One region of the Hydrogenophaga sedimenti genome, then DNA from elsewhere that is predicted to be linked to it. Evidence: predicted binding sites of a transcription regulator. Region 1 holds the regulator's gene; the other holds the start of a gene.
What was found. Region 1 encodes sigma-54, which starts transcription at its own class of promoters, with help from an activator protein. Its sites were predicted from a motif close to TGGCANGNAANCTGCTTT; they were not measured.
Positions count from the first base shown of each region.

Region 2: the regulator sigma-54 is predicted to act here: its motif matches at 2,661-2,678, upstream of glnA (type I glutamate--ammonia ligase).

Region 1 is NZ_JBPZHA010000001.1:537,559-541,982, reverse strand. Features, by position in the region: gene ACS5NL_RS02520 (THUMP domain-containing class I SAM-dependent RNA methyltransferase) at 1-1,068, opposite strand, end outside; gene ACS5NL_RS02515 (RNA polymerase factor sigma-54) at 1,195-2,820, opposite strand; gene lptB (LPS export ABC transporter ATP-binding protein) at 2,833-3,615, opposite strand; gene lptA (lipopolysaccharide transport periplasmic protein LptA) at 3,612-4,262, opposite strand; gene ACS5NL_RS02500 (thiol:disulfide interchange protein DsbA/DsbL) at 4,400-4,424, opposite strand, start outside.
Region 2 is NZ_JBPZHA010000009.1:152,167-156,590, reverse strand. Features, by position in the region: gene ACS5NL_RS15800 (alpha/beta fold hydrolase) at 1-629, opposite strand, end outside; gene ACS5NL_RS15795 (EI24 domain-containing protein) at 724-1,623, shown strand; gene ACS5NL_RS15790 (competence/damage-inducible protein A) at 1,632-2,465, shown strand; gene glnA (type I glutamate--ammonia ligase) at 2,721-4,136, shown strand; gene ACS5NL_RS15780 (hypothetical protein) at 4,391-4,424, shown strand, end outside.

The DNA.
Region 1 (4,424 bases):
CGCAGGTTTGGCGCCCACGGTGAAGGTGCGTGGCGCGCGGCCACCGCGCTCGACGGCGCGCTCCTGCGCATTCTGTCCGGCCACACCGGCGGCCGCGATGCGCTCGCCATAGGGCGGGTTCAGCAGCATCACGCCGGGTCGATCCGTCGGCGGCATGCGCTGCAGCGCGTCGCCGCCACGCAATTCCATCGCGAACGCCACGCCCGCGCGTTCGGCGTTGCGCTGCGCGAAGTCGACCATGCGGAACGCGACGTCGCTGCCGAACACGATGGGCTTGCGCCCGGCCGGCCAGTCGCGGCGCTGTTTCGCGGCCTCGTCCTTGAGCGCGTGCCAGACGTGCGGCTGGAACGGCAGCAGCTTCTCGAACGCAAAACGGCGCTGCAGGCCCGGCGCCACGTGCAGCGCGATCTGCGCCGCCTCGATCGCCACCGTGCCGCTGCCGCAGCAGGGGTCGTACAGCGGCACGATGTCGTCCAGCGTGGCCGCCTCGGCGCCGTTCCAGCCGGTCGCCGCGATCATGGCCGCCGCCAGGGTTTCCTTCAGCGGCGCATCGCCCTTGTCCTCGCGCCAGCCGCGCTTGAACAGCGGCTCGCCCGAGGTGTCGATGTAGAGGCTGACGGTGTCGGTGGTCAGGTGGGCGTAGAGCCGCACGTCGGGCCAGGTGGTGTCGACGCTGGGCCGCTCGCCGCGCCTGTCGCGAAAGCGGTCACAGACCGCGTCCTTGATCTTGAGCGCCGCGAAGTTCAGGCTCTTGAGCGGGCTGTGCTGCGCCGTGATCTCGACCTTGATGGTCTGCTGCGGCGTGAACCAGATTTCCCAGGCGATCTCGCCGGCGGCCTGGTACAGGTCGTTCTCGCTGCGGTAGCCGCCGTGCCAGAGCTGCACCAGCACGCGCTGCGCCAGCCGGCAATGCAGGTTGAGCTTGAGCGCGTCGCGCCACGAAGCCTGCAGCGCCACCCCGGCGCGCCACTTCTGCACCTCGGTCTCGCCGGTGATGCGCGTGACCTCGGCGGCCAGGTAGTCCTCCACGCCCGCGGCGCAGGGGAGGAAGAGTTGAAGCTGGTTCATGAATGGAAACCTAATGGACAAACACAGCACGTTCGGCACAGACCCCTTCCAGCGTGCACCACGGAACCGGCTTTGCCGGGCCGTTGGTGCAGCCCCCTGGGGGGTGACGCGAAGCGGCGCAGGGGGTTACAAAGCTTTGCGCAGGTTCGCGGGCGCGATGCGCAGCGCCTCGCGGTATTTCGCGACCGTGCGGCGCGCGCACTCGATGCCCTGCTCCTTGAGCAGGTCCGAGAGCTGGTTGTCCGACAGCGGCTTGGACGGTTCTTCGGACGCGATGAACTGCTTGAGCAGGGCGCGCACCGCCGTGCTCGACGCGTTGCCACCGGTCTCGGTGCCCAGGCTGGAGCCGAAGAAATACTTCAGCTCGTAGGTGCCGAACGGCGTGGCCATGTACTTGGCGGTGGTGACGCGGCTGATGGTCGATTCGTGCAGGCCCAGCTCGTCGGCGATCTCGCGCAGCACCAGCGGGCGCATCGCCAGTTCGCCGTGCATGAAGAAGTTGCGCTGGCGCTCGACGATGGCCGAGGACACGCGCAGGATGGTGTCGAAGCGCTGCTGGATGTTCTTGATGAACCAGCGTGCTTCCTGCAGGCGCTGCTGCATCGCGGCGTGACCGGCTTCGCCGCCACCGTCGCGGCCGCGCCCGCGCATGGCGTTCGCGTAGACGTCGTGCACCCGCAGGCGCGGCATGACCTCGGCGTTGAGCGTGACCTTGAAGCCGCGGCCGGCGCGCGTGACGATCACGTCGGGCACCACCACGTTGCGTTCGACATCGACAAAACGCCGGCCAGGCTTGGGCTCCAGCCGCGCGATCAGCGCCAGGCCGGAGCGCACGGCCTCGTCGTCCTGTCCGGTGCTCGCGCACAGGCGCTTGACATCGCGCTTGGCGATCAGCTCCAGCGGCTGCTCGCAGATCGCCAGCGCGGCCCGCGCCGCGGGCGTGTTGCGCAGTTCCAGGATCTGCAGCCGCAGGCATTCGCCCAGATCGCGGGCGCCGACGCCGGAGGGCTCCATCTGCTGCAGCCATTGCAGCGCCGTGCCCAGCCGCTGCTCGATCGCCTCGACTTCTTCGAACGGCGGTTCGGCTTCGGCCGGCGCCGAGGCGGTCAGGTGCCAGCAGGCCCGCGCCAGATCGTGCAGGCTCTCGTCGAGGTAACCGTCGTCGTTGAGCGACTCGATCAGGAAATACAGGGCCGCAGCATCTTCGTCCGACAGACGCAGGCAGCGCGCCTGCTCGTGCAGGTGGTCCTGCAGGCTGACCGGCTCGCGGGCCAGTTCGGCCGCGGTCGCGGTTTCGTCGTCGCCGCCGGACGCGTTGTTGTTGCGCGCCGGCGCGTCGCCGCCCCACTCGCTGTCGTCGGGCGCCATCTCGACCGTGCCGTCGCCTTCCCAGCTCTCTTCCACCGGGGACGCGCCGTCGAGCCGGCTCTCGACCTCGTCGGCGCCCCCGCTCTCGGACGACTCCGTGGACGAGCTGCGTGTGTCGGCGTCGGGCAGGCGCGGCTCCGGCGCGGTTTGTGCCGCCTCCGCCAGTTGGTCGGCGGCCACGACCGGCGCATCGGCAGCCTCGACGCCGAACTCTTCGCGTTCGGCCGTTTCTTCCCCGCGGTCGAGGAAAGGGTTCTCGTCGAGCATCTGCTCGACTTCCTGGGCCATTTCGAGCGTCGACAGCTGCAACAGCCGGATCGATTGCTGCAGCTGGGGGGTGAGGGCGAGATGCTGCGAGACCCGCAGCGAGAGACCTTGCTTCATCCGCTCAGGGCATCACATGCGGAAGTTTTCGCCGAGATAGACGCGGCGCACCTCGGCGTTCTCCACGATCTCGGCGGTGGTACCGCTGGCCAGCACCTGACCATCGCTGATGATGTAGGCGTGGTCGCAGATGCCCAGTGTCTCGCGCACGTTGTGGTCGGTGATCAGCACACCGATGCCACGCGACTTGAGAAAGCTGATGATGTGCTGGATTTCCAGCACCGCGATCGGGTCGATGCCGGCAAAGGGTTCGTCCAGCAGGATGAACCGCGGACGGGTCGCCAGCGCACGGGCGATCTCGACCCGGCGGCGCTCGCCGCCCGACAGCGCGGGCGCCGGCGAGAGACGCAGATGGTCCACCCGCAAGTCCTTGAGCAGCTCGTCGAGGCGGCCACGGATCTCGTCTTCCGACAGCCGCTCACCCTGCTCGTTGTGCTGCAACTCCAGCACGGCGCGCACGTTCTGCTCGACCGTGAGCTTGCGGAAGATCGACGCTTCCTGCGGCAGATAGCCCAGACCCAGTCGGGCGCGCCGGTGGATCGGCAGGGATTCGATGCGGGCGCCGTCGAGCAGGATCTCGCCGCCGTCGGCCCGCAGCAAGCCCACGATCATGTAGAACGACGTCGTCTTGCCGGCACCGTTGGGTCCGAGCAGCCCGACCACCTCGCCCTTGTCGACCGACAGCGAGACGTTCTTGACCACCTTGCGGCTGCCGTAGGCCTTCTTCAGACCATGGACCTCCAGGCGGCTCTGGCTCGCCACGGCGCCCGGTGGGCTGGCGGAGGTTCCGCTCACTTCTTGGGCTCGGTGATCTTGACGCTGGGGCGCAGCGTGGCCGGCTCGGCCGACGGCTGGGGAGGCGGCGTCTTGCCCGCTTTTTCCTCTTCGGGAATCGGCGTCAGCATGGCGCGCACACGGCCGGACGGGTTGGCCGCCGTCTTGCTCTCGGCGCCGCCCTTGACGGTGAAGACCTCGGTCTGGCTGTTGTAGAGGATCTCGCTGCCCACGCTCTGGTCATTGAGCTGCGTGCCACGGTAGCGGCGCAGCACGGCGCGGCCGGTGAACAGCACGGTCTGGGCCTTGCTGTCGTATTCGATGCGGTCGCCTTCGCCTTCGATCCACTCGTCCAGGGCTTCGCGCTTCTGGCGGAAGAATCCGGGGGTGGCGGGCGTGCCCACCAGCAGGCCGAGCTGGTTGCCCTGGGTATCCTGGCGCACGTCCAGCTTGGAGCCGCGCATCACGATCGTGCCCTTGGTCAGCACCACGTTGCCATTGAACACGCTGGTCTGGCGGTTCTCTTCGTAACGCAGGGCATCGGCCTCCACGTTCATGGGCTTGTCCTTGTCGGCTTTTTCCGCCTGCGCCGCCCAGGGGGACAGCAGGCCGGCGGCCGCAACAAACAACCAGGCGATCGGACGGGAGGGTTTGACGTGTTGGTGCATGGCTTTTGGGGGCACAGATCTTGCATTCATTGTAGCGGTGCCAAGCGCAATTCGTGCCCTTGACAAGAGACGATTCCTGTCCGGAAACGGCAAGGCCCGCGCAGGGCGGGCCTTGTGCGGTGCCGGCGGACCGACGATCAGCCCTTGCGGGCCTCGGCGATC
Region 2 (4,424 bases), on a different contig from region 1:
TCGTCCAGCCCCTGGATGGCCAGCAACGGAGCACGGATCGACTGGCAGTCGCTGCGGATGTCGAAGCTCCGGAAGGCGGGACTGAGCCAGACGTCGTTCCACTGCCAGAACGCGTTGTCGACATCCCGGTGATGGCGGGCCAGACGTTGCCGCAGGCCGCGCTCGCCGGGGTCGGCCAGGTAGGCCTGCCGCGCCTGTTCGATCGACCGGATTGACACCTCCTCGACAAACAGGTGCGGAGCCATCACCACGCAGGCAGAGACGGGATGGCGGCTGGCGTGCAGCAGGGCGATGGTGGCACCGTCCGAATGCCCGACGAGCACGGGTTGGCGGATGTCCAGCCGACACAGCAGTTCCGGCAGCACTTCCAGAGCCTCCCGGTGCATGTAGTCGGGTTCGTGGCGGCCGATGTGCCAGAAGCCGTCCATCCGGGATTCGCCCCGGACATCCCGGACCGGGTCGGATTGCCCATAGCCGCGGCGGGAGAACAGCCAGCCGGCCCGGCCCGTGGCCGCACACACTTCGCGCGGCCAGTCCCGGCCCCGTTGCGCCCACAGGGACACGCTGCCCAGACCTTCGTGCAGGAACAGCAGCGGGGCCACTTCGGGTGAGCCGGGGATGTGTGCCATTTCCAGTCGCACACCGTGAATGTCGACACTGTCCAATCGGTTCTCCTCGGGCGGGGCAGCGCCGGACCACAGCGAAAACCTGTATTCTGACCGGATGACTCAGCTCTTCGATTCGTTCTGGCGCGCGGTGGCCTATTGCATGCATCCGCGGGTCATCGGTCTTTCGTTCCTGCCGCTGGTGTTGATGGTGGCGCTGTCGTTTGGCCTGGGCTATTTCGGCTGGGACTTTGCCGTCCAGGCGGTGTCCGACTGGCTCCAGGCCTGGTCGCTGGTGCAGAGTTTCCTGGGCTGGCTCGATGGTGTCGGCCTGGGGTACCTGCGCACGGTGTTTGCGCCGCTGGTGGTGCTGGTGCTGGCGACGCCGGTGATCGTGCTGCTGAGCCTGCTGCTGGTCGCGTTTTTCATGACGCCGGCGATGGTGGATCTGGTCGGGCAGCGCCGCTTTGCATCACTGGACAAGAAGCGCGGCGGGTCCCTGTGGGTCAGCCTGGCCTGGTCGCTGGGGTCCACCGTGGTGGCGGCGGTGGCGCTGGTGCTGTCGATGCCGTTCTGGCTGGTGCCGCCGCTGGTCCTCATCCTGCCGCCGCTGATCTGGGGCTGGCTGACCTACCGTGTATTCGCCTTCGACGCGCTTTCGTTGCATGCCAGCACCGCCGAGCGCAAGACCATCCTGCGCGAGCACCGTGGCAGCCTGCTGCTGATGGGCGTGATCAGTGGCTACCTGGGCGCGGCGCCCAGTCTGCTGTGGGCGTCGGGTGCGATGTTTGTCGCCCTGGCGCCGTTGCTGGTGCCGGTGGCGATCTGGATCTACACGCTGGTGTTCGCTTTCTCGTCGCTCTGGTTTGCCCACTTCTGCCTTGCGGCCCTGCAGAAGCTGCGGGCACAGACCGCGGTGGAGGTGGTGGACGCCGTTCCCGGTCAGGCCAGTGGTACCGCGGTCCCTTTGCCGCCGTCTCCGGCCGGTGGAGGCGAACTGCTTCCGCCCCAGTCCTGACGCACACCATGGAAAACACACCGGTCTCCACGCCTGTCTTCGGCCTCATCATCGTTGGCGACGAAATCCTGTCGGGCAAGCGCGCCGACAAACACCTGCCCAAGGTGATCGAACTGCTGTCGGCGCGTGGGCTGTCGCTGTCGTGGGCGCGCTGCATTGGCGATGACCGCCAACGCATCACCGGGGCGCTGCGCGACGCGTTCGCCAGCAGCGACATCGTGTTCAGTTGCGGCGGCATTGGGGCGACGCCCGATGACCACACCCGGCAGTGCGCGGCGGCGGCCCTGGGGCTGGAATTGGTGCTGCATCCGCAGGCGCGCGACCTGATCGAGCAGCGGATGAAGGACCTGGCCTCCGAGCGGGGCGAGACCTACGACCCGGACCGGCCCGACAACGTGCACCGTTTCAACATGGGCGTGTTTCCAGACGGCGCGCGGATCATTCCCAACCCCTACAACAAGATCCCGGGCTTCAGCTGCGACGGGTCCGGCGGCGGGACGGTGCATTTCGTGCCCGGGTTTCCGGTCATGGCCTGGCCAATGATCGAATCGCTGCTGGACAGTCAATATGGGCATCTGCACCGGCGCGGCGAGTGGCTGGAGCGTTCGGTTGTGGTCAAGGGGGCGATGGAGGCGACGCTGACACCTCTGATGGAGGCCATTGAACGTGGGCATCCCGTCAAGGTCTTCAGCCTGCCCAGCGTCGATCACCCGGAGCATGGGCGCCACATTGAACTGGGGGTCAAGGGCACGCCCGACGCGGTGGCCGCGGCCTTCCCGGATCTGCTGGCCGGGTTGCGGCAGCATGGTGCCGACCTAGGCCCTGAATTGGTGCGAAATTGATTGCACCAAAATAGATCATCAAAAGACACCAATTTGGTGCGTTTATGACGAGGGGATGCGATGACCCCTCTTCAGAATTCCGGTGAGCCGGTCGCGCTGGTGGGCGCTTTCCGGGCCGGGGTGGCCCACGGACTGCATGGATAATGCGCGTTGGGCAAGCCAGCCGCTGTCGGTCCGGTTCAGATCGGAATCTGGTGGCACAGAAACTGCTTTTTCCCTTCGCGATTCCACCCACACAGCAACAGGAGCTTTTTGATGGCCAAGACCGTCGCAGACGTGATGCAACTGGTGAAAGACAACGAAGTCAAATTCGTCGACTTCCGTTTCACCGACACCCGTGGCAAGCAGCACCACACCACGGTGCCCGTTTCCCACTTTGACGAAGACAAGTTCATTTCCGGCCACGCCTTTGACGGCTCCTCCATCGCTGGCTGGAAGGGCATCGAAGCATCGGACATGCAGCTGATCCCCGATCCGAACACCGCCAACATCGATCCCTTCTTCGAAGAGACCACGCTGATCCTGTCCTGCGACGTGATCGAGCCGGCCGACGGCAAGTCCTACGATCGCGACCCCCGCTCCATCGCCAAGCGCGCTGAAGCCTACCTGAAGGCATCTGGCCTGGGCGACACCGCCTACTTCGGTCCGGAACCCGAATTCTTCCTGTTCGATGGCGTGCGCTGGAGCACCGAGCCGGGCCGCAGCTTCTACGAAATCGAAGAGTACGAAGCTCCCTGGAACACCGGTGCCAAGCTCGAAGGCGGCAACCGTGGCCACCGTCCGTCCGTCAAGGGCGGTTACTTCCCCGTGCCCCCGGTCGACAGCACGCAAGACATGCGCGCCGAGATGGCCCTGATCCTGGAAAGCCTGGGCATTCCCGTCGAAGTGTTCCACCACGAAGTGGCCGGCGCTGGTCAGAACGAAATCGGTACCCGTTTCTCGACCTTGGTCGAGCGCGCCGACTGGACCGTGCTGCAGAAGTACGTGATCCAGAACGTGGCGAACGCCTACGGCAAGACCGCCACCTTCATGCCCAAGCCCTACCACGGTGACAACGGTTCCGGCATGCACGTGCACCAGTCCGTGTGGAAAGACGGCAAGAACCTGTTCGCCGGCGACGGTTACGCCGGCCTGTCCGAGTTCGCGCTGTACTACATCGGCGGCATCATCAAGCACGCCCGTGCCCTGAACGCCATCACCAACCCGGGCACGAACTCGTACAAGCGTCTGGTGCCCCACTTCGAAGCCCCGGTGAAGCTGGCCTACTCGGCCAAGAACCGCTCGGCCTCGATCCGCATCCCGTACGTGGCCAACCCCAAGGGTCGTCGTGTGGAAGCCCGCTTCCCCGATCCCCTGATGAACCCGTACCTGGGCTTCGCGGCCCTGCTGATGGCCGGTCTGGACGGCGTGGAAAACAAGATCCATCCGGGCGAAGCCGCCACCAAGGATCTGTACCACCTGCCGCCGGAAGAGGACAAGCTGGTGCCGACCGTCTGCCACAGCCTGGACCAGGCGCTGGAGTATCTGGACAAGGACCGCGCCTTCCTGACCAAGGGCGGCGTGTTCACCGACTCCATGCTGGACGCCTACATCGACCTGAAGATGACCGAAGTCAACCGCAGCCGCATCGAAGTGGCGCCGGTCGAATTCGACATGTACTTCAGCCTGTGATTGGCCACCCGGGTTTTCCGGGTGTTCCAGGCAAAGAGGACGGCTTCGGCCGTCCTTTTTTTTGTGCCGTCCGCGGGCAAACCAGGGATTCCGGGTCGGGCTCTGGCAATATCGCGCCAATTTTTCGGCCATACTGAAAGATGCCGATGTTTGCGCCCCTGGCGCCAGGAGTGTCCGTGTTGTCCCTATCCGTTGCCGTGGATCCGTTGAAGGTGGTTGCCCTGCTGGCCGTTGCTGCCTGCCTGAGTCCTGTCATGGCGCAGGAGCGCATCTACCGCTGCGGCAACG